DNA from 3 places in the Rhodococcus sp. MALMAid1271 genome. Region 2 is predicted to be linked to each of the others. Evidence: predicted binding sites of a transcription regulator. Region 2 holds the regulator's gene; each other region holds the start of a gene.

Region 1 (10,687 bases), on a different contig from region 2:
TGGCACGGGCGCGGGGTGGCGGCACCAAGTACGGTGCCGTTCTCGACGCGACATGCGATCGCGTGGCCGACGGCGCAATCTTCGGTGGCCTGGCCTGGTGGGCGGTGTATTCCGAGCAGAACAAGCTGCTGCTGGTAGCCACCCTGATCTGCCTGGTCACCTCGCAGGTGATCTCCTACGCCAAGGCGCGCGCAGAGGCCAGTGGTCTCTCGGCCGATGGCGGTTGGATCGAACGCCCGGACCGCCTCGTCATCGTGCTCGTCGGAGCCGGATTCACCGGCGTGGGCCGACACTTCGGCATTCCGTGGCTGGACAGCCTGATCTACCCCGCGATGTGGGTGCTCGCCGCGCTGAGCATCGTGACGGTCTTCCAACGGGTACTGGCAGTCCGCGGATCCGCGGGCGCACGCGACATCATCGCGCCGTCGTCGGCCACGGCCTCCGACGACGGAGATGTGGCACCGTCGTGAACCTCTCCGAGAGGGCCAGCGACCTCGGATACGCAGCCGGGTGGCGACTGGTGCGGTCACTGCCCGAGGGCGTGGCGCGAGAACTCTTCGATCGAGGTGCCGACTTCGCGTCGGGGCGACATGGTGGCCCGGATCAGTTGCGGCGCAATCTTGCTCGCGTACTCGCCACGACTCCCGGTCAGGTTCCCGACGAGTTGATTCGAGACAGTGTCCGCTCGTACGCCCGCTACTGGCGCGAGGCGTTCCGGCTACCGTCGATGGATCTGGCCGCGCAGGCAGCAGTCGTCGATCGGTGCGTGAACGGCAAGGAACATCTGGAGAGTGCACTCGCGGCCGGCAAAGGAGTGGTGCTGGCACTGCCGCACAGCGGCAACTGGGATATGGCCGGAATGTGGCTGGTGCGCACCCACGGTGGGCTCTCGACCGTTGCCGAGCGCCTGAAGCCCGAATCTCTGTACCAGCGATTCGTCGCCTATCGGGAGAGCCTGGGCTTCGAGATCTTCCCGCTCAGCGGTGGTGAACAACCGCCCCTTCTCGCACTGTCGGAAAGGCTGCGCAAGAACAAGGTGGTCTGCCTGCTCGGCGAGCGAGACCTCGCCAAGCACGGGGTGCCCGTCACGTTCTTCGGTGAACCGACCCGGATGCCCGCCGGTGCCGCGAAGCTTGCGATCGACACCGGCGCGACGTTGCTGCCGGTGCACGGCTACTTCGATGGCGACGGCTGGGGTTTCGACATCTCGCCCGCAGTGGATGTCTCGGCAGGCGTGGGGCCCGCCACCCAGACGTTGGCCGATCACTTCGCTGCCGGAATCCGGGCACACCCGGCGGACTGGCACATGCTTCAGCCGCTGTGGATGAGCGACTGGTCGGCCGAACGGCGAGCCCGAATCGAGGGCACGTGAAGATCGGCATGGTCTGCCCCTACTCGTTCGACGTTCCCGGCGGCGTACAGGCCCATGTTCAGCAGTTGGCCGAGGTGTTCATCGAACGTGGACACCGCGTGAGCGTCCTCGCACCGGCATCGGACGACGTCGAACTGCCGGAGTTCGTGGTCTCGGCAGGTGAGGCACTCGCCATCCCGTACAACGGATCGGTCGCTCGTCTGCGATTCGGGCCGGTGACCTACTCCCGAATCCGAAAGTGGATCTCGGACAACGATTTCGACGTCTTGCACATTCACGAACCGAACGCGCCGAGTCTGTCGATGCTTGCGCTCAAAGCGGCGGACGGTCCGATCGTGGCGACCTTCCACACCTCCACCACGAAGTCATTGGTGCTCAGTACCTTTCAAGGCGTTCTCAGGCCCTACCACGAGAAGATCAGCGGACGGATCGCCGTCTCGGAACTCGCCCGACGCTGGCAGGTCGAGGCCCTCGGCTCCGACGCGGTCGAGATTCCCAACGGTGTCGATGTGCCGGCGTTCGCCGATGCCGCGCTGCTCGAAGGCTACCCGCGTCCCGGTCGTACAGTGCTTTTCCTCGGCCGATTCGACGAACCGCGGAAGGGAATGGCCGTCCTGCTCGCCGCCCTACCCACACTGGTCCGATCGCATCCCGACATCGAGATTCTCATCGTCGGTCGCGGCGACGAGGACAAGCTCCGGAAAGAGGCGGGGGAGCTGGCGTCACACCTGAGGTTCCTCGGTCAGGTGGACGACGCCACGAAAGCCTCGGCAATGCGCAGCGTCGATGTCTATTGTGCGCCCAACCTCGGTGGTGAGAGCTTCGGTATCGTGCTCGTCGAAGCCATGGCCGCCGGAACGCCGGTGGTGGCAAGCGAACTGGACGCTTTCCGTCGAGTCCTGCGCGACGGCACCTGCGGACTGCTGGTTCCGATCGACGATGCCGCCGCCCTCGCGGCGGCAGTGAGCTCGATTCTGTCCGACGACGCTGTCAGAGGTCCACTGATCGACGCTGCGTCGGCGGCTGTCTCCGCCTACGACTGGCCGGTGGTCGCCGAGCAGATTCTCCGGGTGTACGACACCGTCACCATCGGCGGCCAGAAAGTTCGAGCGGCGACCTGATGACTCTTTCCGCTCTCACCATCCTGGTACTCGGACTGATCGCAGTCCTGATACTCGTGGTCGGTCTCTGGGCCTACGGAACCGCCAACCGGCTCGATCGCTTGCACGTACGGACCGATCTTGCCTGGCAGGCGCTGGACGCTGCGCTCGCCCGCCGTGCCGTCGTCGCCCGGGCCGTGTCCGCTGCCACGCGAGACTCGGCACCGTCGAGCAGGGAACTCGCCGCATTGGCGGATCGAGCCGAGCGCGCCGATCGGTCGCAGCGGGAGGATGCAGAGAACGCCGTGTCGATGTCCTTGGCCGTCGTGGAACCGAACGATCTGCCTCCGCAGTTGGTCGCCGAACTGGCCGATGCCGAGGCTCGGGTGCTGATCGCGCGACGGTTCCACAACGATGCCGTTCGCGACACCCTGGCGCTCCGTGAACGACGTCCGGTTCGGTGGCTGCATCTCGGCGGCACGGCCGCCCTGCCGTCGTACTTCGAGATTGCCGAGCGTTCTGCCGCTGCGACCTTCGGTGCCGAGAATCGGGCAACGCCGCGGACCTCGGCGCGGGTGGTGCTGCTGGACGAGCGGGGCCGGGTGCTGCTGTTGCGCGGGCACGACCCGACGGCTCCCGACACGTTCTTCTGGTTCACGATCGGTGGAGCCGTGGAGAAGGGCGAGTCGCTGCGCGATGCCGCCGTCCGAGAGGTCCGCGAGGAAACTGGTCTGGACGTTGCTGCGGCCGATCTGCGAGGTCCGCTGTGGCGCCGGGTCGCCACCTTCCCTTTCAACGGAACTCTGATCAGATCGGAGGAATTGTTCTTTGCGTACCGAACTCAGGAGTTCGAGCCGCACAGCGCCGGATTCACCGACTTGGAGCGTCGGATCGTGACGGGGCACCGGTGGTGCATGGAATCGGACATCCGTGGTTTCGGTGCAGTCGGCGAGAATGTCTATCCGCAGGATCTCGCCGAGTTGCTCGACGAGGTCAACGTGGCGCTCGCCCGCCGCGGAGATCCGGACGTGCGCGCGATCCGCTGACAATCTGGACCTCGTCGAGCAGGCCAGCAATCGTCAAGTGGTTATGGGAATCGGCGCAGCGGAAGCCTAGTGTTCTGGGCGCGACTTCGCGCCGCAGCCCTCGAGCATTCGTGGGAACGGCGGTGCGCACTCGCGCCAATCAGCCCGGAGCGCTGCGACAGCGTCGAAGAACACAGGAGTTTCGCTTGAGTACCCCACACGCATCCACCACGCCCGCCGCATCGGCCGAAGGCGGGGCGAGCGAGAACGGAGTCGGCACCGCGCGGGTCAAGCGAGGAATGGCCGAGATGCTCAAGGGTGGCGTCATCATGGATGTGGTCACCGCAGACCAGGCCAAGATCGCCGAGGACGCCGGAGCGGTGGCAGTGATGGCCCTCGAGCGCGTTCCCGCCGACATTCGCGCCCAGGGTGGAGTGTCGCGGATGAGCGATCCCGACATGATCGACAGCATCATCTCCTCGGTCAGCATCCCGGTGATGGCGAAGGCGCGCATCGGACATTTCGTCGAAGCGCAGATCCTGCAGAGCCTGGGCGTCGACTACATCGACGAGTCCGAGGTTCTCACTCCGGCCGACTACGCCAATCACATCGACAAGTGGAACTTCACCGTTCCTTTCGTCTGCGGTGCCACCAACCTCGGTGAGGCCCTTCGCCGAATCACCGAGGGCGCAGCCATGATTCGCTCCAAAGGCGAGGCCGGAACCGGTGACGTCTCCAACGCGACGACGCACATGCGCAAGATTCGCGACGAGATCCGCCGACTCACCTCGCTTCCCGAGGACGAGCTGTACGTGGCTGCGAAAGAACTGCAGGCCCCGTACGACCTCGTCGTCGAGATCGCCCGCGCAGGCAAGCTGCCCGTCACACTGTTCACCGCCGGTGGAATCGCCACTCCGGCCGACGCGGCGATGATGATGCAACTCGGTGCCGAGGGAGTCTTCGTCGGATCGGGAATCTTCAAGTCCGGCAACCCCAAGGAACGCGCCGAGGCGATCGTCAAGGCGACCACGTTCTTCGACGACCCGGATGTGCTGGCGAAGGTCTCGCGTGGCCTCGGCGAGGCAATGGTCGGCATCAACGTCGACGACCTCCCCGTCGGGCACCGGCTCGCCGAGCGCGGCTGGTGACTCCAACCCGCTAGCGGCGTTCGAGTGCCGGGCGGTCCGGATGGTCCCATCGGACCACGAAGTCCGTCCGCCCGGCCGAGGGGTCGAGGCTGTCGTAGTACTCGACCAGTGGGGCGCAGGTCCACTGGTCGGCCGGGTCTGTTCGTCGACGCAACGCGCCTTCGGACAGGCGCAGCTGCACCGACACGTCGACGTCCAGGCCCCGTCCGAGCAGCATCGGTCCGGCGATCAGGACGATCTGATTCGGTGCGGCGTCCACGCTGCGTGCGCGGGCGGAACGATCGGTCGACTCGTTCCACAGACGGGGGAGAAAGTGACCTCGGCCACCGGGTCGCATCGGAGCGATGACCTCCCTGGCCACGGCGTCGTAGTCGAACCACAGTGTGCGATAGCTCAATTCGTCGGTGCGTGAGTACTCGAATCGAATCGACGCAGGCCGGACGTAGTCGTGCAGGTCGACCACCGCCGCCGGACGCCCGTTCGAGCGAGCGTGTTCGGCTGTGCGCGTGGCGAACTCGACCGGCCGTGCGGCATCGGCACCATCGACCAGGACGATCGTTCGGGCACCGGCCGGGCAGGAGTCGACGATCGACTCGACGAGGAGATCGGGAAAGATCGGCACCGGTTGACCCACACCGACCATCTTGCCTGGTCGGTCCATTGTTAGCCTGGGCCCCTCAGGAAAGGTGGGCACAAGCCATGGCCAGCATCGAGGACATTCTCGAATTGGAGCGGATCGAGAACGACATCTATCGGGGACGGACCTTCCCGAGTCGACTACCCCGGACGTTCGGCGGCCAGGTCGCGGGCCAGGCGCTCGTTGCAGCGGTGCGCACGGTGGCCCCCGAGTTTCGCGTGCATTCTCTGCACGGCTACTTCCTGCGGCCCGGCAACCCCAACGAACCGGCCGTCTTCATGGTCGATCGGATCCGCGACGGACGGTCCTTCTGCACGCGCCGCGTGACCGGAATCCAGGACGGCAAAGCAATATTCACGATGTCCGCCTCGTTCCACGGGGACGACGACGGTATTTCACATCAGGACGTGATGCCCGACGTCGTGCAACCCGAGAGTCTGCCCGACCCCACCACCCTCGCCGAGTACGACCACTCGTACTACAAGGAGTGGTCCGAGTGGGACATCCGGCTCGTCCCCGGCGACCAGACCGTCAAGCATCCCAGTTTCGCAGCGCAGCAACGTGTTTGGTTCCGTTATCGAGACACGCTGCCCGACGATCAGGTATTCCACGTGTGTGCATTGGCGTACATGAGCGATATGACGCTGTTGGGATCGGCCAAGGTTCCCCACCCGGAGGCCGTGACACAGACCGCCTCGCTCGATCACGCGCTGTGGTTCCTTCGGCCGTTTCGGGCGGACGAATGGTTGCTCTACGACCAGACGTCGCCATCGGCCGATTTCGGGCGGGCCCTGACACAGGGACGGATCTTCGACACCTCCGGCCGTATGGTTGCCGCGGTGGTGCAGGAGGGGCTCATGCGTTTCGAGCGAAATCCCGAGAGCGCCAACATCGATCCCTTCGGACTGAAGTGAGCGCTCCGACCATCGGAGTTCTGGCACTGCAAGGCGACGTTCGCGAGCATCTGGTGGCGCTCGAGTCGAGCGGAGCGCACGGCGTCACGGTGCGGCGTCCCGCCGAACTCACGCAGGTCGACGGGCTGATCATCCCCGGTGGGGAATCCACGACCATGAGCAACTTGCTCGGGGTGTTCGACCTGCTCGACCCGTTGCGGGCCCGGTTGGTCGAGGGCATGCCCGCGTACGGATCCTGCGCGGGCATGATTCTGCTGGCGTCCGAGATTCTCGACACCAGGCCCGACGCGCGGCATCTCGACTCCCTCGATATCACTGTGCGGCGCAATGCTTTCGGACGTCAGGTCGACTCGTTCGAGACCGATCTCGACGTCATCGACATCGAGGGTGGGCCGGTGCGAGCAGTCTTCATCCGGGCGCCCTGGGTCGAGCGGGTCGGCGAGCACGTCGAGGTGCTGGCCGCCGTGCCCCACGGACCGGCCGCCGGACGGGTGGTGGCCGTCCGGCAGAACCACGTGTTGGCCACCAGCTTCCATCCCGAGGTCACCGGAGACGATCGAGTGCACCGACTCTTCGTCGACATGGTGCGCCGCCGCTAGGACCCGACGGACCAGGTCGGTCCCGAGCGCCTACCGGGCGAGTAAAGTCGACAACACTGATTTCGAGCAGGAAGGGGCGCTATCGCATGAGCGGCCACTCAAAATGGGCCACCACCAAGCACAAGAAGGCGGTGATCGACGCCCGGCGCGGCAAGTCTTTCGCCAAACTCATCAAGAACATCGAGGTGGCGGCTCGCACGGGTGGAGGTGACCCCACGGGCAACCCGACTCTCTTCGACGCCATTCAGAAGGCGAAGAAGACGTCGGTTCCCAACGACAACATCGAACGTGCGCGCAAGCGAGGAGCGGGCGAGGAAGCCGGCGGTGCCGACTGGCAGACCATCATGTACGAGGGCTACGGCCCCAACGGTGTGGCCATCCTCATCGAGTGCCTCACCGACAACCGCAACCGTGCCGCAGGCGAGGTGCGCGTGGCGATGACTCGCAACGGTGGAAACATGGCCGACCCCGGCTCGGTGTCGTACCTGTTCTCGCGCAAGGGCGTGGTGACCCTCGAAAAGAACGGTCAGAGCGAGGACGACGTGCTGATGGCCGTTCTCGAGGCCGGTGCCGAGGAAGTCAACGACAACGGTGACACCTTCGAGGTCGTCAGTGAGCCGACCGACCTCGTCGCGGTGCGGTCCGCGTTGCAGGAAGCCGGTATCGACTACGACTCTGCCGAGGCGAGCTTCCAGGCCTCGGTCAACGTTCCTGTGGACGCGGAGGGTGCGCGCAAGGTCTTCAAGCTCATCGACGCGCTCGAGGACAGTGACGATGTGCAGAACGTGTGGTCCAACGTCGACTTGTCCGATGAGGTCATGGCCGAGTTGAACGAAGAGGACTGACCGGCCCCGATGTCATCGAGGCACCATCGGACGGGTGTCGTAGCCCTGATCCGTCGGTACGCTCCGCTACGCTATCGAACAACAGTTCGTAAGCGGAAGGTGTGGTGGCGTGCGGGTGATGGGTGTCGACCCCGGTCTCACCAGGTGTGGGCTCAGTTTGATCGAGGGCGGGGTGGGCCGAACGGTGGTTGCGCTCGACGTCGACGTGGTGCGCACTCCCGCGGATATGGATTTGGCGCAGCGGCTGCTGCGGATCTCCGAGGCCGCGGAGTACTGGCTCGATACGCACACACCGTCGGTGGTGGCGATCGAGCGAGTGTTCGCGCAACACAACGTGCGTACGGCGATGGGTACCGCTCAGGCCGGTGGTGTCATCGCGTTGGCCGCAGCCCGGCGCGGCATCGACGTCTGTTTTCACACCCCCAGTGAGGTCAAAGCTGCGGTGACCGGCAACGGATCGGCCGACAAGGCTCAGGTCACGGCCATGGTCATGCGCATTCTCGGTCTGCAGACGGCTCCCACCCCCGCGGATGCAGCCGACGCTCTCGCCCTCGGAATCTGTCATTGCTGGCGAGCTCCGATGATTGCGCGGATGGCGAAGGCGGAAGCGATGGCAGCAGAACAGAAACGGAAGTACGACGCGCGTCTGGCCGAGGAGCGCAAGGCCCGCGCGGCAGTCACACGCAAGGTCGAGAAGTTGGCGAAGAAAGGGGCTGGCGCGCGATGATCGCATCGATCAGGGGCTCGGTGATCGACATCGCGCTCGACCACGCCGTGCTCGAGGCTGCAGGTGTCGGGTATCGAATCAGCGCCACGCCCGCAACACTGGCCACTCTGCACCGGGGAAGTGAATCGACCCTGTTGACCACGATGATCGTCCGCGAGGACTCTCAGACGCTCTACGGCTTTCCGGACACGGAGTCCCGCGAGCTGTTCGAGCTGCTCCTGACCGTGTCCGGCGTCGGTCCACGAATCGCGATGGCCACGCTCGCCGTACACGAGCCCGATGCCCTGCGAACAGCTCTGGCCGACAGCGATATCGGGGCGTTGACCAGAGTGCCCGGTATCGGGAAGCGCGGCGCAGAGCGGATGGTCGTCGAACTTCGCGACAAGGTCGACGCAGTCGTCGGCCGCACCGGCAGCTCGGTCGTGCCCGGCTCCGGGGCCGGTAACTCCATGCGTGATCAGATCGTCGAGGCGTTGATCGGGCTCGGATTCCCGGCCAAGCAGGCCGAGGAAGCCACCGATGCGGTGTTGGCCCAGCAACCCGAGGCCACCACCTCGACGGCATTGAGATCGGCGCTCGCGTACCTCGGAAAGTCCAGGTAGGTCGACGTGACCGAGGACGACCAGTTCGCCGACTCGCAGTTGGGTGCGGACGCGATGTCCGACGATCTGGATGTCGAGACGAGTCTGCGTCCGAGGAATCTCACCGACTTCATCGGGCAACCCCGAGTGCGTGAGCAGCTTCAACTCGTACTGTCCGGCGCCAAGATGCGCGGCGGTACTCCCGATCACATCCTGATGTCCGGGCCGCCGGGGCTCGGGAAGACCAGCATGGCGATGATCATCGCAGCCGAACTCGGAACCTCGCTGAGGCTCACGTCCGGTCCGGCGCTCGAGCGCGCGGGCGACCTGGCCGCAATGCTGAGCAATCTCGTCGAAGGCGACGTGCTGTTCATCGACGAGATCCATCGCATCGCCCGACCGGCCGAGGAAATGCTCTACCTGGCGATGGAGGATTTTCGAGTCGACGTCATCGTCGGCAAAGGGCCAGGAGCGACGTCGATACCGCTCGAGGTCGCACCGTTCACTCTCGTCGGTGCCACTACGAGATCAGGTGCGCTGACCGGACCGCTGCGCGATCGCTTCGGCTTCGTGGCGCACATGGACTTCTACGAGCCGAGCGAACTCGAACGCATTCTCATGCGATCGGCAGGCATTCTCGGCGTGCCGATCGATCGGGACGGGTGCGCGGAGATCGCCGGGCGCTCACGCGGCACCCCGCGTATCGCAAACCGATTGCTTCGGCGAGTTCGTGACTATGCGGACGTGCGAGGAGACGGCAGCGTCACCCAGAGCATCGCCAAGGCCGCACTGGTGGTCTACGACGTCGACAAACTCGGACTCGACCGCCTGGACCGCGCCGTGCTGAGCGCGCTCATCCGCAGCTTCGGCGGGGGACCGGTCGGAGTGTCGACGCTGGCGGTGGCCGTCGGTGAGGAAGCATCGACGGTCGAGGAGGTCTGCGAGCCCTTCCTGGTCCGAGCGGGAATGGTCGCGCGTACACCGCGAGGACGCGTTGCGACCGCGGCAGCATGGCAACACCTGGGATTGACCCCGCCTGCGGACCTCGCAGTAGGGGGAATTTCTGTCCGATCTGCGGAGATTCAGCAGGGATTATTCGAGTGAATCGGGTATAAGAGGACACGAACGGACCGGGCCGGTTCCCGGTGATGGCACACTGGGTAGCTGCGAGGCTCGCACCGGCGACATCGCGCACGAGACAATGACGACTTTCGACCCGAACTTCGAGGACTGACCTTCCGATGGATTTGCTGTTTCCGCTGCTGATCGTGGCCCTTCTGGTACCGCTGTTTCTCAATGCGCGTCGACAGAAAAAGGTGCTGGCCAAGACCACCGAAATGCAGGAGTCGCTGAAGGTCGGCGACGAGATCGTCACCACGGCCGGTCTCTACGCCCGCATCGTCCTGGTCGAGGACGACACCATCGACCTGGAGATCGCCGACGGCATCATCACCACCTGGTCGCGGGCAGTCGTGCGCGAGGTACTGCCCGACGGCTCGGAGTTCGACGACACCGACTTCGAGACGGACACCGCGAACCTCGAGACCAACGCCAGTTCGGGACCGTCGCTGAACAAGACCGATGTCGGCGGGCCCGACGAGACCGTCGAACAGACGTCGAAGCGGCTCGAAAAAGAGTGAGCATCCGTTGATTCGAACCGCTGTCGGACAGAATCCGGCAGCGGTTTCGTCTGCGGTGACACAGATGGTGCACAATCGCACCGCTTGCCGCTGACAATC
Region 2 (10,687 bases):
TGGTGGAGGGTGAATGGAAGACCCAGCACGCGTTCTTCCACAAGAACAGGGCGCTGCTCGAGGACGTCGGCGAACTCGAGCATCGGGCCCGGCGGCGCGATATCGTCGTCGACGACGAGGCTCTGTTCGATTTCTACGACGCACGCGTCGCGCCAGAAGCGGTGTCGGCCAGGCACTTCGACACCTGGTGGAAGAAGGCCCGCCGACACGATCCGGCCCTGCTGGATTTCACCACCGAAACCGTGGTCAACGCCGACGCGGCTGCGGTGCTCACCGGCGCGTACCCCGACGCGTGGCGACAGGGAGAGATCCAGTTCCCGCTGACCTACCAGTTCGAGCCGGGTACCGCCGCCGACGGGGTCACCGCACGCATTCCGATTGCACTGCTCGCTCAGGTGCAGCCGGTGGGCTTCGACTGGCTGGTGCCGGGAATGCGCGCAGAGTTGGTGACGGCATTGATCAAGACACTGCCGAAGGCGCTGCGTCGCAACGTCGTTCCGGCTCCCGACTTCGCCGCCGCGGCGTTGGCGGTGATGAAGCCGCGATCGGAAACTCTGGTGACGGCCTTGGCTCGTGAGCTTTCGCGTGCTGCCCAGTGCCACATCACGGCCAAGGACTTCGATACGGCGGCGCTACCCGAGCATCTGAGGATGACGTTCTCGGCCGTCGACGCCAGCGGAAAAGTGTTGGGTAGCGACAAGAATCTCGCTGCACTGCGCGCCGGACTGTCCGGGGAGGTGGGTCGTCAGGTCGCGAGCGCGGTCGGCGACGCCGAGCGTGCACCGTCGTTGGCCTGGACGTCGAGCACGCTGGGACGGCTGGAGTCGACGGTCACCCGGGAGGTCGGTGGGCAGATAGTCACCGGCTACCCGGCGTTGGTACCGGAAGGGTCCGGTGTCGCAGTGCGGGTTCTGAGCACTCCGGCCCAGCAGCGCGCGGCGATGCGGTCGGGCACCAGAGCGCTGCTTCTCGCGTCTGCACCCAAGGGCACCAAAGCACTGCTGGCCGGTCTGCCGACTGCGGAACGTCTTGCCCTCGGCCAGAATCCGTACGGAAGCGTGGACGCCCTCCTGGAGGAGTGCCGAGTCCTCGCGGTGGAGGAGGCCATGGACGCGCACGGTGGGCCCGTCCGCGATCCGGAGGCCTTCGAGAAGCTGCGCGCGCTGGTCGATGCCGAGGTTCCACAGCGCACCGCAGCGATACTGGCACTGGTCCGTCCCGTGCTGACCGCAGCACTCGCAGTGTCGGCGACATTGCAGTCGTCATCGGGTGAACCAGCCGACGATGTCCGTGAACAACTCGACGGCTTGATCTTTCGCGGGTTCGTGACCGAGTTCGGTTCTCGCAGATTGGCAGACCTGCCACGCTATCTCGCCGCGGCGGCGAAGCGATTGGCCACGCTGCCGAGCAGTGCGGGCCGAGACGCTGCGGCGATGGACGTTCTCGATCGCGTCTACGACTCGTACGGGCGGTTGCTCGATTCGCTTCCGGAAGCGAGAAAGAACAGTGCGGGAGTGCAGGAACTGTTCTGGATGATCGAGGAATTGCGGGTGGGGCTGTTCGCTCAAGGAATTAGGACGGCATATCCGGTCTCGGAGAAGCGTCTCGAGAAGGCGATCTCGGAACAGGCCCGCTGATGGCATCGACTCTCAGTCGATGTCGGCGGACTCACGATGCTTACGAAGCTCGTGGATTTCCTTCTCGAAGTCCTCGGCCGAACTGAACGAGCGGTACACCGACGCGAACCGGAGATACGCCACCTCGTCGAGATCGCGAAGCGGTCCCAGGATGGCCAACCCGACCTCGTTACTGGGGATTTCCGCGGACCCGGCGGCCCGAATGGCGTCCTCTACCTGTTGAGCGAGGAGGTTCAACGCGTCGTTGTCGACGTCCCGGCCCTGGCAGGCCCTGCGAACTCCCTTGACGACCTTTTCGCGACTGAACGGCTCTGTCACTCCGCTGCGCTTCACGACGGCGAGCACGGCGGCCTCGACAGTGGTGAAGCGCCGGCCACATTCCGGGCAGGAGCGGCGACGCCGGATTGCCTGCCCCTCGTCCATGTCTCGCGAGTCGACCACGCGTGAATCGGGGTGCCTGCAGAACGGGCAATGCATGAAGGAGCCTCCGTCGTAGCCGATGCTCCGACGTGAAACATGTGTGTCGGAGCAGTCAGTCGAGGATACTCAGTCTGCCCACGAGCGATGGGGCCGGTGGTCACCTGCCCGGCGCGTACTCGACGACAACTCCGTTGTGGACCTCCACCACGCCGGTCGGCTGCACGGCTGCATCCGGCGCAGCTGCCCGAACATTGGCAATGCCGATCAGGCCGCCGGCCACGACAACAACTGCGAGCACCCACAGCACCAACGATCTCGTCCGGACCGGCTGGCCCGCGAAGTGAGCCGAGGTCTCGTCGAACTCACGATCGGCCAGCTCGCGATCGGTGACCTCGGTCCGGGACGGGGCCAGCACCGGCAGGCACGCGGTCGGCTGCACACGACGCGCGGTCGTGACCCCCGGTGCGGCGACCGAACTCCGAAGCGCGGGACGAACCCGGCGACGACGCTCCACCACGGTGGACCGGGTACGGATACCTGCAGCGGTGGGGCGATCGGTGATGATGGTCATCGGAACCTCGACTTCGCTCGTTGGATCGATTGTTCGATCAGGCGTTCGATGGACGCTTGTTCGAAGTTCTATCACGGGGCTCCGACAAAGTCTGCAGAAAACGCGACACGAGTCGAACAGATGTTTGATTCAACAGCTGATACACGCTAGATTCGTGGCAGAAACCACACGCCACACGAGTCGACACCATCAACTCCAGTCCGCGCAGACCGACGCACGCAGACCGGATCCAGGACACCAGCAGGAGGCCGACAGCATGAAGGACCAGACCTCGACGAGGTCGACCACGGGTTCGAAGACGACGGGTTCCAAGACGGCGGCCACGAAGGTTGCGGCAGGCAAGCCGGCCGCCGAACCGACACCCAAGGCGATGGAAGTCGGCACCGACATCGCCGCGGGGCTGACCGAACGCCAACGGAAGGTCCTCGAAGTCATCCGAGCCTCGGTCACCGAACGCGGATATCCGCCGAGCATTCGCGAGATCGGTGACGCGGTGGGTCTGACCTCGACCTCCTCCGTCGCGCACCAGCTACGCACCCTCGAACGCAAGGGATTCCTCCGACGTGACGCCAACCGTCCCCGGGCGGTCGACGTACGCGGGCTCGACGAGGTTCAGGCCGATCAGGCGGCCGCCGCGGTCGACGGTTCCGCGGAGGATCAGGACCGACTCCCGACGCCGACGTTCGTACCCGTCCTGGGACGCATTGCCGCCGGTGGTCCGATCCTCGCCGAGGAAGCCGTCGAGGACGTCTTTCCCCTCCCCCGCGAGTTGGTCGGTCAGGGTTCACTGTTCCTGCTCAAGGTCGTCGGCGAGTCGATGATCGACGCGGCGATCTGCGACGGAGACTGGGTTGTCGTCCGTCAGCAATCCGTGGCAGACAACGGAGACATCGTCGCGGCGATGATCGACGGCGAAGCGACGGTCAAGACCTTCAAGAGGTCCAAGGGCGAGGTGTGGCTACTGCCGCACAACCCGCTGTTCGAGCCGATTCCGGGCAACAATGCCGCCATCCTCGGCAAGGTCGTCACCGTGATGCGCAAGCTCTAGGGAACCTCTCCGCCGACAGGCGAAGGGCTGACATGCGAAGGGCCGCAGCACGTCTGTGCTGCGGCCCTTCGTGTCCGTCGGGGGGCGAATCAGAGGTTCAAGCCGCGCCCGATGATCTCCTTCATGATTTCGGTGGTTCCGCCGTAGATGGTCTGAACGCGAGAGTCCATGTACGCCTTGGCGATCGGGTATTCCTTCATGTAGCCGTAACCGCCGTGCAGCTGTAGGCACCGGTCGATCAATTTGACCTGGTTCTCGGTGGTCCACCACTTCGCCATCGCGGCTTCCTGAACGGTCAGGGTGCCTGCGTTGAGCAGTTCGATGAATTTGTCGACCATGATGCGGGTGGCGGTGGTCTCGGTTGCCAACTCCGCCAGGACGAATCGGGTGTTCTGGAACTTGCCGATCGACTTTCCGAAAGCCTTGCGGTCGCGACAGTACTGGATCGTCATGTCCAGTGCCGATTCCATGGCTGCCGCGGCGACCACTGCGATCGACAGGCGTTCCTGGGGCAGGTTCTGCATCAGGTAGATGAAGCCCATGCCTTCTTCACCGAGCAGGTTGGCGGCAGGCACGCGCACGTCGGTGAAGCTGAGCTCGGCGGTGTCCTGGGCCTTCATGCCGATCTTGTCGAGATTGCGCCCACGCTCGAACCCGGGCATATCGCGTTCGACGACCAGCAGGCTGAAGCCCTGCGCACCCTTCTCGGGGTCGGTGCAGGCCACCACGATCACCAGGTCGGCGTTGATCCCGTTGGTGATGAACGTCTTCGACCCGTTGAGGATCCAGTCGTCGCCGTCACGTACTGCTTTGGTCTTGATGCCCTGCAGGTCGCTTCCGGTGCCGGGCTCGGTCATGGCGATCGCGGTGATCAACTCACCGGAGCAGAATCCGGGGAGCCAGCGCTGCTTCTGCTCGTCGTTGGCCAAGTCGATCAGGTAGGGCGCGACGACGTCGTTGTGCAAGGTGAATCCGATACCGCTGTAGCCGCCGCGGGTGGTTTCTTCGGTGACGATGGCGTTGTAGCGGAAGTCCTTGACGCCGCCGCCGCCGAACTCCTCCGGCGCGGCCGTTCCGAGGAAGCCCTGCTTACCGGCCTCGACCCAGACGCCGCGATCGACGATGTTCTGCTCTTCCCACTTCGCATGGTTGGGTGCTACGTGTTGTTCGAGGAACTTCCGGTAGGACTCCCGGAACAGCTCGTGCTCGGGCTCGAAAAGTGTGCGTTCCACGCAGATCTCCTTGTTCGGTGCGTACCGACTTCGACCTGCGGTCTGGTTCCGATCGCGGTCGTCGGTACGACTGACGTCGCGATCCAACACTACGTTCGGCGCGCGGCGGCGGTCGATGACCAAAACGCGCGCGATCCGTGACCGAGACCCGCTAACGCCCGCCGTTGCCTGCGCGCCTCGCGAGTGCCGAGACGATCGGGTAGCCGAGAAGAATGCCGAGCGAACCCCATGCGATACCGCCGAGTTCGACCGATCCGACGGTCAGCGTGAGGTCGCCGATTCCCGCGACGAGGGCCGCAGCAACGACGATCAGATTGATCGGATCGGCGAAATCCACCTTGGCATCGGTCCAGATGCGCACTCCCAGCAATCCGATGAGTCCGTACAGGACCAGCGTCGCCCCTCCGATGACGCCGTCGGGCACCGTGAAGATCAGGGCACCGAACTTGGGCGAGAACGCCAGCACGATTGCTGTCAGAGCTGCGACCCAGTACGCCGCGGTCGAGTAGACCCGGGTGGCGGCCATGACGCCGATGTTCTCTGCGTACGTGGTGGTTCCGGAGCCACCACCTGCTCCCGCCAGGGTGGTCGCCAGGCCGTCGGCGATCAGCGCGTCACCTGCCACGTCGTCGAGGTTCTTGCCGGTCATCGCTGCCACCGCTTTGACATGCCCGACGTTCTCTGCGACCAGGACGATCACCACCGGCAGTGCCACCAGGATCACCGACAGTTCGAAGGACGGCCCACGGAACTCGGGCAGCCCGATCCAGCTCGCGGCGTTCAGGGCGTCCAGGCGTGGTTGCGCGATCCCACCGGTGAGGGCAGCGAACACCCAGCCCACCACGACACCGAGCAAGATCCCGAGGCGGCCGAGCAGTCCTGGTCCGATGGCCGTGGCCAGCAGGATCGCAACCAGCGTCACGGCCGCGATCAGCGGCTGCGCTTCGAACGACGTCGTCGCGGCCGGTGCCAGGTTCAACCCGATCAACACCACCACGGCGCCGGTCACCACGGGCGGCATCGCCGCGTCGAGCACACGCCTGCCTGCGAACTTGACCACGAAGCCGATCGCCGCCAGCACAACGCCGACGCACAGCACGGCTCCGAGCTGCGCGGCCGGCCCGTTGGCCTGGGTGGCACCGAGTGGGGCCAGGAACGCAAAGGAGGACCCGAGGTAGCTCGGCACCCGTCCTCTGGTGATGAGCAGGAACAGTGCCGTTCCGATGCCCGAGAACAGCAGCGTCGTCGACACCGGAAAGCCCGTGATCGTCGGAACCAGCAGCGTTGCCCCGAACATGGCGATGACGTGCTGCATGCCGATACCGATGGTGCGCGGCCAGGTCAGGCGTTCGTCCGGCGACACCACCGCTCCAGCGGTGACAGTTCTTCCGTTTCCGTGCAGCGTCCAACCGAGATTGTTCATTATTCGAGCAGACTAGGCGTTCAGCCGAGGATTGCGCTCACTGCCTCTCGGGCCGCCGCGGTGCTGTCGGTCTTCAGGGCGGCGGCCGCAGCCGCCTTGCACTGATCCAGGGTGACCGTCGCCAATCTGGAACCCACATGGGCGACGGCTGCCGATGCAGCAGAGAGCGAGGTGATGCCGAGTCCGACCAGCACGCACGCCAGCAGCGGGTCGGCGGCGGCTTCTCCGCAGACGCCCACGGGCTTACCCGCCTTGGCTCCGGCGGCCGCGGTGTGTGCCACGAGTGACAGCACGGCCGGCTGCCACGGATCGGTCAGACCGGCGAGCTGAGCGGACATGCGGTCGGCCGCCATCGTGTACTGCGCGAGGTCGTTGGTTCCGATGGACAGGAAGTCCACGTGCTCGAGGATGTGCTCGGCCAACAGGGCAGCCGCAGGCACCTCGATCATGACGCCCGGGGTGAGGCCACGCTCGCGGACGTCGGCGGCGAAGTCCTTCGCTTCCTGGGCGGTCGCGATCATCGGAGCCATGACCCAGGGGGAAGAGTCCGTGGCCTTGGCGGCTGCGGCGATGCCGTCGAGCTGTCGGTACAGAATTCCTCGGTCTGCCTCGGCGATGCGGATGCCGCGAATACCCAGTGCCGGATTGGCCTCGTCGGGATGGGTGGCGAACCGAAGGGGCTTGTCGGACCCTGCATCGAGGGTGCGGACGACGACCTTCTTGCCCGCGAACGCGTCGAGCACTTGGGCGTAGATCTCGGCCTGTTCGTCGACGGTGGGCTCGGAGTCCCGGTCGAGAAAGCACAGTTCGGTGCGGAACAGACCGACGCCGTCGGCAGCACTGTTTCGCGCTGCGCGAGCGCCTGCGCCGTCCTGGACGTTGGCGAGGATGTCGACCGAATGCCCGTCTGCGGTGGCACCGGGGCCGACCCACCGGGATACGCGGTCGAGTTCGTCACGGGCCGACACCACTGCGGCGCGAGCCGATTCGGGGTCGGGTTCGAGTTCGATGCGGCCGCTGGTTCCGTCGACCGATGCATGCGTTCCTGCAGCGATGTCGTCGAGACCGGATACCGCGACGATGCACGGAATCCCCAGCTGACGCGCGATGATCGCCGTGTGGCTGGTCGGGCCGCCCAACGAGGTGGCGAGTCCGACGATGAGGGTGGGGTCGAGACCTGCGGTGTCGGCAGGTGCCAGGTCGTCGGCGAACAGGACCGACGCTTCGGCCGGCACGGGGACACCGGGTTCCGGCAAGCCCAGGATCTCGGCGATGACTCGATCGCGGATATCGCGCAGGTCGGTCACCCGCTCGGCCATGAGGCCACCGAGCTGGGTGAACATCGCGGCGAACTTGTCAGTGGCCGCTGCCGTTGCGCTCACCGCGGAGCTGCCCTTGGCGATCGAGGACCGAGCGGCACCGAGCCAGCCACGGTCGGCTGCCATCGCGGCATTGGCCGACAGCACCTCCGAGGCAGCTCCGGTTGCCAGCTCGGCGCGGCCGCGCAAACGGCCGGCGACCTCGTTCGCGGCGGCGTCGAAGATGTCTTTTTCGGCACCGCGATCGGCCTCGGCCACTTCACCGGTGTCGGCTGGAATGGCAGGGCGGGCACCGGGGCGGATGACAGGACCGTAGCCGACACCAGGCACGACGGGTGTGCCGTGCAGAGCGGCCTGCACTGGTCCGCCCTCGATGACATCCACTGTCGTGGCGGTACGTCCAGTCGAAGCGGTGCTAACCGATCCCGTCATGTGGTCCTCCTCGGATCCTGAGTGAACAAAAGCCTTCGTGCTGTTCGGCGAGCTGTGGTGTAGCCGGTTGCTCGCTGGTGTTGTGACCGAGATTACTCCAAACCCTTGACATGTCAACACACACGGGCGTAAAACAACATAAAGCAACATCGACCCGGAAGGAGACGCAGGTGTACGCCGAAGAGAGACAGCACGCAATCGCTGAGCTGATCAGCACGCAGGGCCGCGTCTCCGTGAACGAGCTTTCGACCACCTACGGCGTCACAACCGAGACGGTCAGACGCGATCTCGCCACCCTCGATCGGCTGGGTGTGGTCCGCCGTGTCCACGGTGGAGCGGTACCTGCATCGGCACTGACCACCCTCGAACCCGGCGTCTCGGAGCGGGAGTTCACTCGCGCTGATCAGAAGGACGCGATCGCAGCCGCCGCGCTGTCGTTCCTTCCTCCGGTCGGGGGCAGCGCGGTATTCGACGCCGGAACCACCACCGGACGCCTGGCCGGCCTGCTGCCGCACGATCGCGAACTCACGTTGGTCACCAACTCGGTGCCGATCGCCGCACGCGTGTCGACACTGGCGGGGGTCGGCCTCCGACTACTCGGTGGGCGCGTCCGGGGGACGACACAGGCCGCCGTCGGCGAGGAAGCACTGCGCACACTCGAATGGTTGAGGGTCGATGTCGCGTTCATCGGCACCAACGCCATCAGCGTCGGGCACGGCCTGTCCACTCCGGACAGCGACGAGGCTGCCGTCAAGCGCGCGATGGTCGATGCGGCCAACCATGTCGTGGTGCTTGCCGATTCGTCGAAGATCGGCCGAGAACATCTGGTGAGCTTTGCCCGGGTGCAATCCATCGACGTCATCGTCACCGACAGTGACATCTCCACCGAAGACCGAAAAAAACTCAGCGACAAAGGAATCGAGGTGGTGATCGCATGATGGTCACACTCACGGCCAACCCGAGCATGGACCGCACGGTCACACTCGATACGCCGCTCGTACGCGGGGGCGTGCACCGGGCATCGACCTCGGCCACCGACCCGGGAGGAAAGGGCGTCAACGTCGCTCGCGTCATCGGCGGGTCGGGAGTCGAGGCACTGGCAGTCCTACCGGCCAGGGCCGGAGACCCCCTGCTCGACGCGATGGCCGCGAAAGGAGTGCAGTACTCCGCAGTTCCGACGTCGGAACTGGCTCGCACCAACATCACCGTGAGCGAGATCGGTGGCACCACCACCAAGATCAACGAGCCGGGCGCAACGGTGTCGGCGCAGACTCGCGCCGAACTACGAGAGCGCATCTTGTCGCTTGCAGCCGATGCCGAGTGGGTGGTGCTGTCCGGTTCGCTTCCCCCCGGCCTACCCGTCGACTGGTATGCCGAACTCGTCACCGCACTACGCACCACCTCTGCGAAGGTCGCCGTCGATACCTCGGACGAGCCGCTGCTCGCTCTCGCGGCAGCGTTCCCGGGATCGGCACCGGACTTGATGAAACCGAATTCCGAGGAACTCGCGCAATTGACCGGGTACGATTCGGAGGAGCTGGAAAGCGCTGCAGCACAGGGTGATCCCACCGCCGCAATCGCCGCCAGCACAATCCTTCTCGGCCGAGGAGTCCGTGCGGTGCTGGCCACTCTCGGCAGCGCAGGAGCTGTCCTGGTCACCGCGGACGGTAGCTGGTATGCCAGTCCGCCCCCGATCACCGCGGTCAGCACGGTCGGTGCAGGCGATTCCTCACTGGCCGGTTACATCCTCGCCGATGCCGAGAACTGTTCCAACGCAGACAAACTACGCCGCGCCGTCGCCTACGGGTCGGCAGCGACCGCACTTCCTGGCACCACGCTTCCTCTGCCCGAGCAGACCCACCCGAATTCGGTGACGGTTCGTGCGCTCGACATTCCTACGCCCGTCACCCCGTCTACGTTCTCCCCTGCTTCGAACCTTCTCTAGGAGTCTGAAATGTCAACCCCCACCGCAGATCAGCCGGTCATCGCCGAGGATCTGATCCTTCTCGACGCCGATCTCGGCGAAACCAAAGCTCAGGTCATCGAGCGCCTCGCGGGTGTACTCGCTTCGGCGGGACGCGCCACCGACACCGACGCACTACGCGACGCCGCGCTGGCCCGCGAAGCGCAGTCGGCGACCGGACTGCCCGGCGGCATCGCAATCCCCCATTGCCGCTCCGAAGCGGTCACCTCTGCCTCGCTCGGATTCGCCCGCCTGAATCCGAAGGTCGATTTCGGAGCCCCCGACGGCCCGGCAGACCTGGTGTTTCTGATCGCCGCGCCTACCGGTGCCGGATCGGCTCACATGAAGCTGCTGTCCAGCCTGGCTCGCGCGCTGGTCAAGCCCGAGTTCGTCGCCTCGCTGCGCAACGCGTCCTCGGCGTCCGAGATCGTCACCCTCGTCGACGGCGTCATCAACCCTGCGACCAAGCCTGCAGTTGCGGCTCCCGTCGCGGCGGCCCCGGTCTCCACCGCCAAGCACAGCACACCCGACACCTCCGCCGAGGCGTCGTCGGCTCCCAAGCACATCGTGGCGGTCACTGCCTGCCCCACGGGAATCGCGCACACCTACATGGCGGCCGATTCCCTCGTCGCAGCGGGTGAA
Region 3 (10,687 bases), on a different contig from region 2:
ATCGCCGCCGTCAACTCCGAATCGTGAGTCCAGGAGCGGCGATTGAAGTTGTCCGAACCCACTGCGGTCCACACGTCGTCGATGATGCAGACCTTGGCGTGTACGTATACCGGTATGCCCCGGTCGTTTTCGATATCGAGTACCAACACTCGGTCGCCGCCGGCAGCGCGGATGACCTCGAGCGCAGCCGAATGTCCCAGCAGCGCAGAGGGAATGGTGATCGGGCTGTCGTCGTCGAGATGTTTGGGCACCACCACTACCAGTTTCAGGTTCGGTTTGCGCCGCAGCGCCGCCGCGAACACTCGAGCGACGTCGACCGACCACAGGTACTGATCCTCGATGTAGATCAGCTCGCTCGCCCGATCGAGGGCCTTCGCATACGCCCGGGCGGCGCTGCGCTCGCCCTTCGTCGCGAAAGGGTAGGCGGGGCGTCGCCGTGGATACGTGCGCAGCAACTGCACCGAGCAGGTCCCGACCGGTTCCGGGGGATCCGACACCGGTGGCAGCTCCGAGGGCTCACGCGTCACTCCGCGCACGAAGTCGGGGATCGCGTGCCACGGCAGGCGTGACAGCGCGGACGGGTCCTCCCAGCGTTCGCGAAACACGTCTTCCACATCTCGTACCGACGGCCCCTCCAGTTGCACCTGCACGTCGTGCCAGGCCGGGATCTCGCCGTACTCGGGTGGAAAGGGCCGCGACACCGGATCGCCGAAGTGGTTTCCATCATCGCGTCGGGCACGGGCGAGATCGATACCACCGACGAACGCAACGTCCGATGCCTCGGGCCGTCGATACCGGACGACGACGAACTTCTGGTGGTGGCTTCCGAGTGTCAGCACACGTTGGTCGAGGATCATCTCGCCGCCGGCTTCCTCGAGGCGCAGCGCGAGCTTGCGGTTCTTCGGGCCGGTGTAGCCGAGCGTCTCCATGTGCGAGCGCCACACCATTCCCTTCACGACGCCGCCGCGGTGGGCAACTGCGGTGAGTGCGTCCTCCACGGACACCCCGTCGTCGGTGAGCAGCTGCTCCGGGTCTCCGCGCCAGTCGGCGAAGAACACCAGATCACCGCGTTCGGCCTCTTCCAGGGCACGGGCGAGCGCCGCGAAGTACGTCTTGCCGTGCACGAGATTCTCGACGCGGTTGCCTTCGGTCCAGGGTGCGATTCGGGTGTCGTCGTTGCCCCGTTCGGTCGCCGTGAGGAACCATGGGTGCCCCGGATCGAACTCCCGCGCGGGAGCGATCAGGGCTGAGGTGGATCGGCCGAAGCGTTCGGCGATACCGTCGACGACGAGCCGGATGCGCTGCACTATCACTTCCGCATCATTCCATCCGGTTTGAAGCAGCGACAGGGCGGGCACCCGAGCCACATGACTCAGGTACCCAACGTCACGCTCAGAAACGGCAAGCTGATTCCGCAGCTCGGCTTCGGCGTGTTTCAGATCGATCCCGACGAGACGGCCAAGGCAGTGGAGTCCGCCCTCGAGATCGGCTACCGCCACATCGACACGGCCGAGATGTACGGGAACGAGAAGCAGGTCGGCGAAGGCATCCGGAACTCGGGCATCGACCGAGACTCGGTGTTCGTCACCAGCAAGCTCAACAACGGCTTTCACCGGCCCGATGACGCACGCAAGGCTTTCGACAAGACTCTCAGCGATCTCGGCACCGATCATGTGGATCTGTTTCTCATCCACTGGCCGTTGCCCACCCGCTACGACGGCGACTTCGTCTCCACGTGGAAAGTGTTGGAGGAGTTCGCCGCTGACGGCCGAGCGCGAAGCATCGGCGTCTCGAACTTCCAGCCCGCGCACCTCGACCGGCTGGCACAGGAGACCGAGACGGTTCCCGCCGTCAACCAGATCGAGGTACATCCCTACTTCGTCAACGGTGACGCCTGGGCTTACGGCCGCGAACATGCCATCCCCACCGAGGCGTGGTCGCCCATTGCGCAGGGCAACGTTCTCGACGACCCCGAGTTGAAACGGATCGCCGAGGAAACAGGAAAATCCACAGCTCAGGTGGTTCTGCGCTGGCATATCCAGCGCGGAAACATCATCTTCCCGAAGTCGGTGACGCCGGAGCGGGTCAAGGCGAACTTCGATATCTTCGACTTCGAGCTCAGCGCCGCCGATGTCGACGCGATCACCGCATTGGACAAGGGAGAAGCAGGTCGAAACGGGCCCAATCCCGATACTTTCGACATGATCCCGGACTAGCACGTAACACTGTGGGCTCGAACGTCATCGGACGTTCGAGCCCACAGCCACGTCATGGCAAGGTCAGCGCGGATCCGGTTGCGGCGAGCACCTGCTCTGTCGTGACGCCAGGTGCGAGCTCGGCAAGGGCCAGAGACCCGTCGCCGACCACGTCGATGACCGCGAGGTCGGTGATGATGCGATCGACGACGCCTTGCCCCGTCAGTGGCAGCGTGCACGAGTCGAGAATTTTCGGGTTGCCGGCGCGGTCGGTGTGCTCCATCACGACGATGACACGCCGAGCGCCGTGGACGAGGTCCATCGCACCGCCCATGCCCTTGACCATCTTGCCCGGCACCATCCAGTTGGCGAGGTCGCCGTTGCGCGAGACCTGCATGCCGCCGAGTACCGCTGTGTCGATGTGTCCGCCGCGAATCATCCCGAAGCTCAGTGACGAATCGAAATACGCGGCACCGGGATTGACGGTGACCGTCTCCTTACCTGCGTTGATCAGATTGGCGTCGACGGCGTCCTCGGCCGGGTACGGCCCGGTGCCGAGGATGCCGTTCTCCGAGTGCAAGGTGACTTCGACCTTGTCGGTCAGGTACCCCGGGATCAACGTCGGCAGGCCGATCCCGAGATTGACGTATTCTCCGTCGACCATCTCCGCTGCGGCGCGTTCGGCCATCTGGTCGCGGGTCCATCCTGCTTTCATGCTCGAACTCCTGAACTGACGGTGCGCTTTTCGATGCGTTTGTCCTGTGGCCCGGTGTGCACGATGCGTTGGACGAACACTCCCGGGAGGTGTACCTGTGCCGGGTCGATCTCGCCGGGCTCTACGAGGTTCTCGACCTGCGCGATGGTGATCTTGCCTGCCATGGCGGCGAGAGGGTTGAAGTTCATCGCGGTTTTGTCGAACACGAGGTTGCCCGCGGTGTCTGCTGTTTCGGCGTGAACCAGTGCAAAGTCCGCGTTGATCGATTCCTCGAGAACATAGCGCTTGTTGCCGAACACGCGAGTTTCTTTGGGAGGCGATGCAATCGAGACCGAGCCGTCTGTGTTGTACCGCCACGGCATTCCGCCGTCGGCGATCGGACTGCCGACCCCGGCGGGGGTGAAGAATGCGGGAATTCCGGTGCCGCCTGCGCGTAGGCGTTCGGCGAGGGTGCCCTGCGGAGTGAGTTCTACTTCGAGTTCGCCGGCGAGGTACTGCCGGGCGAACTCCTTGTTCTCCCCGACGTAGGAGGCGGTGACGCGACGAATACGGCCGGCCGTCAGCAGAATTCCGAGTCCGTAGCCGTCGACTCCGCAGTTGTTGGAGAACACTTCGAGTTCGTCGGCGTCGGTGTCTGCGATGGCCTCGATGAGGGCGTCCGGGATGCCGCACAGCCCGAAGCCGCCGACCGCGATGGTCGCCCCTCGGCCGATGTCCGCAACCGCCTCGGCGGCGGACGCGTAGGTCTTGCGTGTCACTGGAGCTCCTGACGTGTTCGTTGAGCAAACAATGTCTCTAGTGAACCTGACCAGCTGTTATATCGGGAGTTTTGCCCGAAACTGCTCGTTCGTCGAACATTCTCGGACCATGCGTCCACTCAGTGGACGTATGATGCGGCGGTGACGTCACCAGATGCCAACGCGAGTGTGATTGGAAAGATCTGCGCACTGCTGCGCGCGGCAGGAGGCGAGGAGCCGTCGGGTTCCTCGACCACTGCGCTCGCGCGGGCGGCCGGTATTGCGCGCCCAACAGCGCACAGGCTGCTGTCCTCGCTGGCCGGCGAAGGATTCGTCGACCGAGATGCCGCAACCGGCCGCTGGTCGCTCGGACCCGAGATGTATTTGCTCGGATCGATGGCCGCGGTGCGCTACGACATCACTGACCTGGCCCGAAATATCGTGCAGCGCTTGGCTGCCGAGAGCGGAGAGAGTGCCTTTCTCTCTGCACGCCGGGGAACGGAGACGGTGTGCCTGCTCCGAGTGGAAGGGAGCTTCCCGCTGCGCTCGCACGTGCTCTACGAGGGGATACGGTTTCCGCTCGGGGTTGCGTCAGCCGGGTTGGCGATTCTCGCGCACCTGCCCGACCGCGAGCTCGACGGGTATCTGAGTCGTGTGGATCTGGTACCCGAGTGGGGTGAAAGCCATTCCAGCGGAGAAATTCGTCGGCGCGTCGCAGAAACTCGGACAACGGGATTCGCCGTCAACCCGGCTTTGCTGGTCGAAGGTAGCTGGGGCCTTGGTGCCGCCGTGTTCGATCGCGCCGGCCAACCCGCGTGGGCGCTGAGCTTGACCGGCGTCGAAACCCGGTTCCGCGAAGACCGGCGCCGGGAACTGGGCACGCTACTACTCGATGCGGCTCACCGCCTCACTGTTCAACTCGGTGAGCGGCGCAACTGAGTGAGCGGCTGACTGGGCGATGCAGCTCTCGCTCGTCAGCTGTCGAGTTCGTCGAGAATGTCCGCGGCATCCTGGCTCCCGGCCGCCGCCAATCTTGTCAGTTCGAGGCGATCGCCGCGTTCGCCGGCCAGTTCGACGAGGATATCGAGGGCGTCGCTGCTGCCGGCTTCGGCGAGGGAGCGGAGTTCGTCGAGGTCGTTTCGCTCGCCCGCACGTTCTACCAACTCGTCGACGGCGTCCTGATCGCCGCCGCGCGCGCGAGCTCGCAACTCGGCAAGTTCGGATGACGTTGAATCGGGCTCGGTCATGAGTTGGAGTGTAGAACGACTGTCGGCTGGATGGATATCTGCAGCTCAGGATTGCTTTTCTCAGCGACGGGATCAGTGAATCCATTTGTGTCGGTGGTGTCGTTTACTCTTCCTTTCAGTTCGAACATACGTTCTTGTTCGGTTCACTGGGGGGTGAAGATCATGGCGGTACCGACGGTGTCGTTGGAGGCGTTGGCCGCTGCCGCGCGGGAGGAGAATCGGCACGCGGCTCGCAAGATCGCCGCCTGCTACCGCGTGCACACCGACTGGATCACCCGCGATACCGAGCACAAGCATTACAGCCGCTACGGGCGCACCGAGATGGCGTTGGCGTTGGGATGCTCGGCGACCGTCGCCGAGGGATACATCTCGGTCGCAGTGGCCCTGCACACCCGCCTTCCGCTGATCAAGGACGCGTTCGAGGCAGGCGAGATCGACTTCCCGCGGGTGCGGACCGCGTGCCGGATCCTCGACAACCTCTCCGACACCATCGTCGCCTCCGTCGAGGGCGAGGTCGTCGACGCGGCCCGCCGCTCGTCCCCGGGCCCACTCGAGACACAGATCTGGGACATCCTGCTGCGCGTGGCACCGCAGGAGGCAGCAGCACTACGGAAGTTCGCGAAACGATTCCGCACCGTCACCTACAGTCCCGCCGGTGAGCTCGCCCGCATCCGGGCCGAGCTCACCGCCCCCGAGGCCGCCGCCGCGTGGCAGCTGCTCGCCGAGATGGCCGATACCGTCTGCCCGAAAGATCCACGTGGCAGACAGGAACGACTGTGCGATGCGTTCATGGCGCGGATGCACGGCGAACCGCGCCTGGAGTGCCTGTGTCAGCGCACCGACTGCCCCCGAGCTGGAGCGGTACCGGCGGATCGGCGACGGCCGTTGACGATGATCACCGTCGACATCGCCACCCTCATCGGACTCCTCGCCAACCCCGCCTACCTGGCCGGGCATGGTTGCATCGACCCCGAGTTGGCGCGAGAACTCGCACGCAACAGCACCTGGCAGATCCTGCTCACCGACGCCGTCACCCTCGCCGAAAAACTCGGACTCGCACACCAGAACCCGGAAACCAGACAATGGGAACGACACACCGACAGCGAAAAAACACCGGCCGCACCCTCACCCGAGACAGCGACGGACACAGACGCAGACAGGGACCCGGACACGGCCGCTGATGCAGATGCTGATGCTGATGCTGATGAGGGGATCGCATCGGCCAGCACACCTGCAGCCGAGAACACCCCGGAAACCGGACCAGCAACACCGCCTGCACCGGCAGACGAGACCGAGGAGACCGAGGAGAACAGCGAGTCCGCAGATGAGTCCGAAGAGGCCGAGCGGAAAGGCGAGACCGAGGGGAACGGCGAGTCGACACCCGCATGTGCGACCGATCCGTCCGCAACTCCCGCCCCAGACGCCGATCCTGTCCGGAAGCACGCGGCAACACGCGTAGCGGTACCTGCACCCGACCCGCTAGCGGAAGCACCATCGGCCACCGGCCCTGAGGCAGATGCGGCGTCCGAACCCACATCAGCTGAATCCGCGTCAGCTTCACCGAAGTATTCGGAATCGGACTCGTCCACAACAACATTAAGCTCCGCGCCATCCGACCTGAGGCCAGTCAACGACCCAGCACCAGAAACACCACCAGCACCAGCACCAGCACCAGACTCGACGGCCGCGACAGCCAGCGAGACTTCACGCCGGCATCGCCTGCAATCGCTGGCCTCCGCCGCCGCGAGGTTCTGCACCCACACACCCGTCGGCAAGGGCACACGGCACAGCTCTGCCCTCGACCTGCCCACCCTCGACCTGCCCACCCTCGAAGCGGCGACAAGCAATCACCCGGATCGCGCAACACACCGCACACCCTCCGGCATCTACCTCGGTAATGCGTCCCTCACAGCCGCCCTCGAAGCGGCCATCGCCGCCGACCCCACCCTCGGACGCTCCGTCGGACGCGACCCCCTCACCGACCGAGCCCTGATCTACCGACCCGACGCCCTCACCACCGCCGCCGTCCGCCTCCGCGACCGACACTGCCGCTTCCCCGACTGCCGCCGCCCCGCCGCACACTGCCAACTCGACCACATCACCGCCTTCGACCACACCAACCCCTTCGCCGGCGGCTGGACCACCCTGAGCAACCTCCAATGCCTCTGCGAATACCACCACACCGTCAAAACCGTCGGCTACTGGAAAGCCACCATGCTCCCCGGCGGCGCCATCCTCTGGACCTCCACCTCGAAGACCACCCGAATCACCCTGCCCGCCAACGCAACCACCATCCCGATCCTCGGCAACGACCTGCGACCAGACATCCCCACCCAACCCCGACGATCCGGCATCATCGCCTACCCCCACCCACCCGACAACGAACAGTCCGACACAGACGACACAACGACACCACCGTTCTAGAAGGTGCTGCCATGCGGACTCGAGTCACCAACCAACCTCGATCAGACCAGCTGCTGAATGTGATCGCGGGTGAATTCGATGCGCTCGTCGACGCGGCCGTCGCCGACCTTGTTCACCCACTCCGGATCTGCCAGCAACGCACGCCCGACAGCCACGAGATCGAACTCCTGGTCCTCGAATTGACGTACCAGCGCATCCAATTCGGTCACACCAGATGCGGCGTCCTCCGACCAGGCAGATGTGAACACCGAATCGAGACCGACCGATCCGACGGTGATCGTCGGTACTCCGGTGAGCTTGCGGGTCCAACCTGCCAGACCGAGCTCGCCGTCCCGTCCGGCGAGCTCGGGGAATGCGGGATCCCAGTGGCGACGAGTCGAGGCATGCAGTACATCCACTCCGGCGTCGACGAGGGGAGTGAGTACCCGTCCCAGTTCCTCGGGGTTCTGCGCGATCCGGGCGTCGAAATGATTGCTCTTCCATTGCGAGAATCGGTAGACGATCGCGAAGTCCTCGCCGACAGCCGAGCGAATCGCGGCAACGACCTGCGCGGGAAATCGGATCCGTGCTTCGAGTGAGCCGCCGAACTCGTCATTGCGCACATTTGTTGTAGCCCAGAGGAACTCATCCAGAAGGTACCCGTGCGCACCGTGCAGCTCGAGTCCGTCGAAGCCGGTGTCTCGCGCGTTGACCGCGGCCTGCACCCACTGTGAGGTCAGTTCGTCGAGATCGTCGTCGGTGAAGGCTCGACCGACCGAGGATCCGTCGAGCGCGATACCGGACGGGCTGACGGTGGTGACGTCGGGGAACAAATGTGGTTCGGTGCCGCGCTCGACGCCGAGGTGCCACAGTTGCGGGATGATCGCTCCGCCCTCGGCGTGCACCGCGTCGACCACGGACCTCCATCCGGTGAGGCTCTCGTCGCCGTAGATCCGTGGAACGCGGGTGTGAGGACCGGCCGCCGGGTCGGGAATGTATGTGCCCTCGGTGATGATCAGGCCGGTGCCGCCTGCGGCGCGCTTGCGGTAGTACTCGGCGACATCCGGGCCGGGAATGCCGTCCGGTGAGAATGCCCGCGTCATCGGTGCCATCGCGAAGCGGTTTCGCAGCCTCAGCGACTTGACCTCGAACGGCTCGAACAGCCCGGCAGTGGACAGATGCTGTGTTGTGGATGCAGTTTCGGTCATGCCTGCGCAAACCTGGCACGACACCGAGCTATTTCCACTGCAAGGCTGTTAGCGTCGGAGCCTTATGAACCCCTCGCCGCTGATCTCCGCCACCGAACTGCACGATCTCTTCGAGATGGGACGGGCCCCGGTCGTCCTCGATATCCGGTTCACGCTGCAGACCGGCAGCGACAGATCAGGGTACGAGGCAGGTCATATTCCGACCGCGCAGTTCATCGACCTCGACACCGATCTGGCAGCGCCGCCCGATCATCGTGGCCGCCACCCGCTGCCCGACGTGGAGACGTTCGTTGCCGCGATGCGAGGTGCCGGGGTGAACAACGACTCCCCGGTCGTGGTCTACGACGGAGGTCCAGCCACCGCCGCAGCCCGCGCATGGTGGCTACTGCGCTATCACGGTCACCCCGACGTGCGCGTGCTCGACGGTGGATTGGCGCGGTGGGTCGCCGAGGGATATGCCACCGGCACGGAGCCGTCGATCGTTGCCGCCGGATCGTTCACAGCCCGGTCGCCCCTTGCCCGAGTCCTCGATGTCGACGATGTGCTCGACTTCGCACGAGAGAACATCCTGCTCGATGCGCGCGCTCCCGAACGATTCCGTGGAGAAGTCGAGCCGGTGGACCCGGTGGCAGGACACATCCCTGGTGCGGTCAATCGGCCGACCACCGAGAACGTCGATTCGGATGGACGTTTTCTGTCCCCCGAAGTACTCAATGGCACATTTGGTGGACTGGTGCCGGAGGGGAAAGACGTCGCCGTCTACTGCGGGTCCGGTGTGACCGCCGCACATCAGATCCTCGCGCTCGAACTCGCCGGTATCGATGCTGCGTTGTATCCGGGCTCGTGGTCCGGGTGGATCACGGATCCGACGCGTCCGCGAGCCTGACGCAAGCCCTCTGAGCAGCAGTGATATGCATGGAGGGTTGAACTTGAATCTGACTTCAACTATACCTTGGGCATGAAGGTTGAAGGCAGAGTCGCCATCGTCACCGGAGGTGGAGGCGGAATCGGCGGGGCCATCGCCGCCCGCCTCTCCGAGAACGGCGCTCGCGTCGTCGTGTCCGACCTGGACGAGGACACCGCTGCATCGGTGGTCGACGCCATCGAACGCAACCGGCCGAACACGGCCGTCGCGGCCGCAGCCGATGCGTCGAGCATCGAGGATATCGAGCGCCTGATTGCGCTGGCCGAGGATTCGTTCGGCCCCGTCGATCTCTACTTCGCCAACGCCGGCATCAGTGGCGCACCCGGGCTCGACGCCTCGGAGAAGGACTGGGACCTGTCGTTCGACGTCAACGTCCGCGCGCACATCCGCGCCGCGCAGCTGTTGGTTCCGGGGTGGCTCGAACGCGGTGAGGGCTACTTCGTCAGCACCGCTTCGGCAGCAGGCCTGCTCACCCAGATCGGTTCTGCGACCTATGCGACGACCAAGCATGCCGCCGTCGGATTCGCCGAGTGGCTCAACGTCACCTACGGCAACCGGGGCATTCGCGTCAGCTGCTTGTGCCCGATGGGTGTCAACACCAAACTGCTCTACGAGGGTCGTGAATCCGGAGATGCATTGGGAGCAGCCGCAACTGCTGCGGTGCTCAGTGCCGGTGCCGTGCTCGAGCCCCTCGACGTCGCCGATGTGGTGCTCGATGCGATGGACCGCGAGCAGTTTCTGATTTTGCCGCACGAGAACGTGCTGGACATGTACCGCAACAAGGGTGCCGATTACGACCGGTGGTTACGCGGCATGCGTCGCTACCAGGACAGCTTGCTCGACAACCGACAGGGGAACTGAAGTCGTGACATTTTTCGAGACCAGCGAGCGCGCGAAGAAGTACGAGTCGGATCTGTTGGAGTTCATGGACTCTCACATCTACCCGGCCGAAGCGGTCTACGAGCAGCAGATGCTCGAATCAGGAGATCCGCACTTTCATCCTCCCATCCTCGAGGAACTGAAGAAGGAAGCGCGGTCGCGGGGACTGTGGAACCTCTTCCACCCGCACCCCGAGTGGGGCCCGGGTTTGACCAACCTCGAGTACGCACCGCTCGCCGAGATCATGGGCCGCAGCCTGCTCGCCCCAGAGGCCTGCAACTGCAACGCGCCGGACACCGGGAACATGGAAGTGTTCACACTGTTCGGCACCGACGAGCACAAAGAGAAGTACCTGAAGCCGTTGCTGGACGGCACCAT

What was found. The regulator LexA, encoded in region 2, represses DNA repair genes until DNA is damaged. The targets are predictions, from matches to a motif close to CGAACANNTGTTCG.
Region 1: ruvC (crossover junction endodeoxyribonuclease RuvC) is a predicted target of LexA. The motif match lies at 7,716-7,729, and genes of this name have one in related genera.
Region 3: ACOQFP_RS10900 (DUF222 domain-containing protein) is a predicted target of LexA. The motif match lies at 5,016-5,029, and genes of this name have one in related genera.

Annotation. Positions count from the first base shown of each region.
Region 1 covers NZ_JBMIRQ010000109.1:79,386-90,072, forward strand. The annotation lists gene pgsA (phosphatidylinositol phosphate synthase) at 1-470, shown strand, start outside; gene ACOQFP_RS20350 (phosphatidylinositol mannoside acyltransferase) at 467-1,372, shown strand; gene ACOQFP_RS20355 (glycosyltransferase family 4 protein) at 1,369-2,493, shown strand; gene ACOQFP_RS20360 (NUDIX domain-containing protein) at 2,493-3,518, shown strand; gene pdxS (pyridoxal 5'-phosphate synthase lyase subunit PdxS) at 3,704-4,645, shown strand; gene ACOQFP_RS20370 (hypothetical protein) at 4,656-5,306, opposite strand; gene ACOQFP_RS20375 (acyl-CoA thioesterase) at 5,345-6,196, shown strand; gene pdxT (pyridoxal 5'-phosphate synthase glutaminase subunit PdxT) at 6,193-6,795, shown strand; gene ACOQFP_RS20385 (YebC/PmpR family DNA-binding transcriptional regulator) at 6,882-7,640, shown strand; gene ruvC (crossover junction endodeoxyribonuclease RuvC) at 7,750-8,367, shown strand; gene ruvA (Holliday junction branch migration protein RuvA) at 8,364-8,969, shown strand; gene ruvB (Holliday junction branch migration DNA helicase RuvB) at 9,024-10,052, shown strand; gene yajC (preprotein translocase subunit YajC) at 10,190-10,588, shown strand.
Region 2 covers NZ_JBMIRQ010000097.1:12,623-23,309, forward strand. The annotation lists gene hrpA (ATP-dependent RNA helicase HrpA) at 1-1,637, shown strand, start outside; gene nrdR (transcriptional regulator NrdR) at 1,650-2,114, opposite strand; gene ACOQFP_RS14645 (hypothetical protein) at 2,215-2,628, opposite strand; gene lexA (transcriptional repressor LexA) at 2,999-3,676, shown strand; gene ACOQFP_RS14655 (acyl-CoA dehydrogenase family protein) at 3,766-4,908, opposite strand; gene ACOQFP_RS14660 (solute carrier family 23 protein) at 5,060-6,331, opposite strand; gene ACOQFP_RS14665 (phosphoenolpyruvate--protein phosphotransferase) at 6,352-8,082, opposite strand; gene ACOQFP_RS14670 (DeoR/GlpR family DNA-binding transcription regulator) at 8,253-9,020, shown strand; gene ACOQFP_RS14675 (1-phosphofructokinase family hexose kinase) at 9,017-10,027, shown strand; gene ACOQFP_RS14680 (PTS fructose transporter subunit IIABC) at 10,037-10,687, shown strand, end outside.
Region 3 covers NZ_JBMIRQ010000078.1:99,651-110,337, forward strand. The annotation lists gene ACOQFP_RS10870 (phospholipase D family protein) at 1-1,313, opposite strand, end outside; gene ACOQFP_RS10875 (aldo/keto reductase) at 1,368-2,216, shown strand; gene ACOQFP_RS10880 (3-oxoacid CoA-transferase subunit B) at 2,269-2,910, opposite strand; gene ACOQFP_RS10885 (CoA transferase subunit A) at 2,907-3,668, opposite strand; gene ACOQFP_RS10890 (IclR family transcriptional regulator) at 3,810-4,586, shown strand; gene ACOQFP_RS10895 (hypothetical protein) at 4,622-4,894, opposite strand; gene ACOQFP_RS10900 (DUF222 domain-containing protein) at 5,057-7,318, shown strand; gene ACOQFP_RS10905 (NADH:flavin oxidoreductase) at 7,360-8,505, opposite strand; gene ACOQFP_RS10910 (sulfurtransferase) at 8,570-9,391, shown strand; gene ACOQFP_RS10915 (SDR family oxidoreductase) at 9,464-10,291, shown strand; gene ACOQFP_RS10920 (acyl-CoA dehydrogenase family protein) at 10,356-10,687, shown strand, end outside.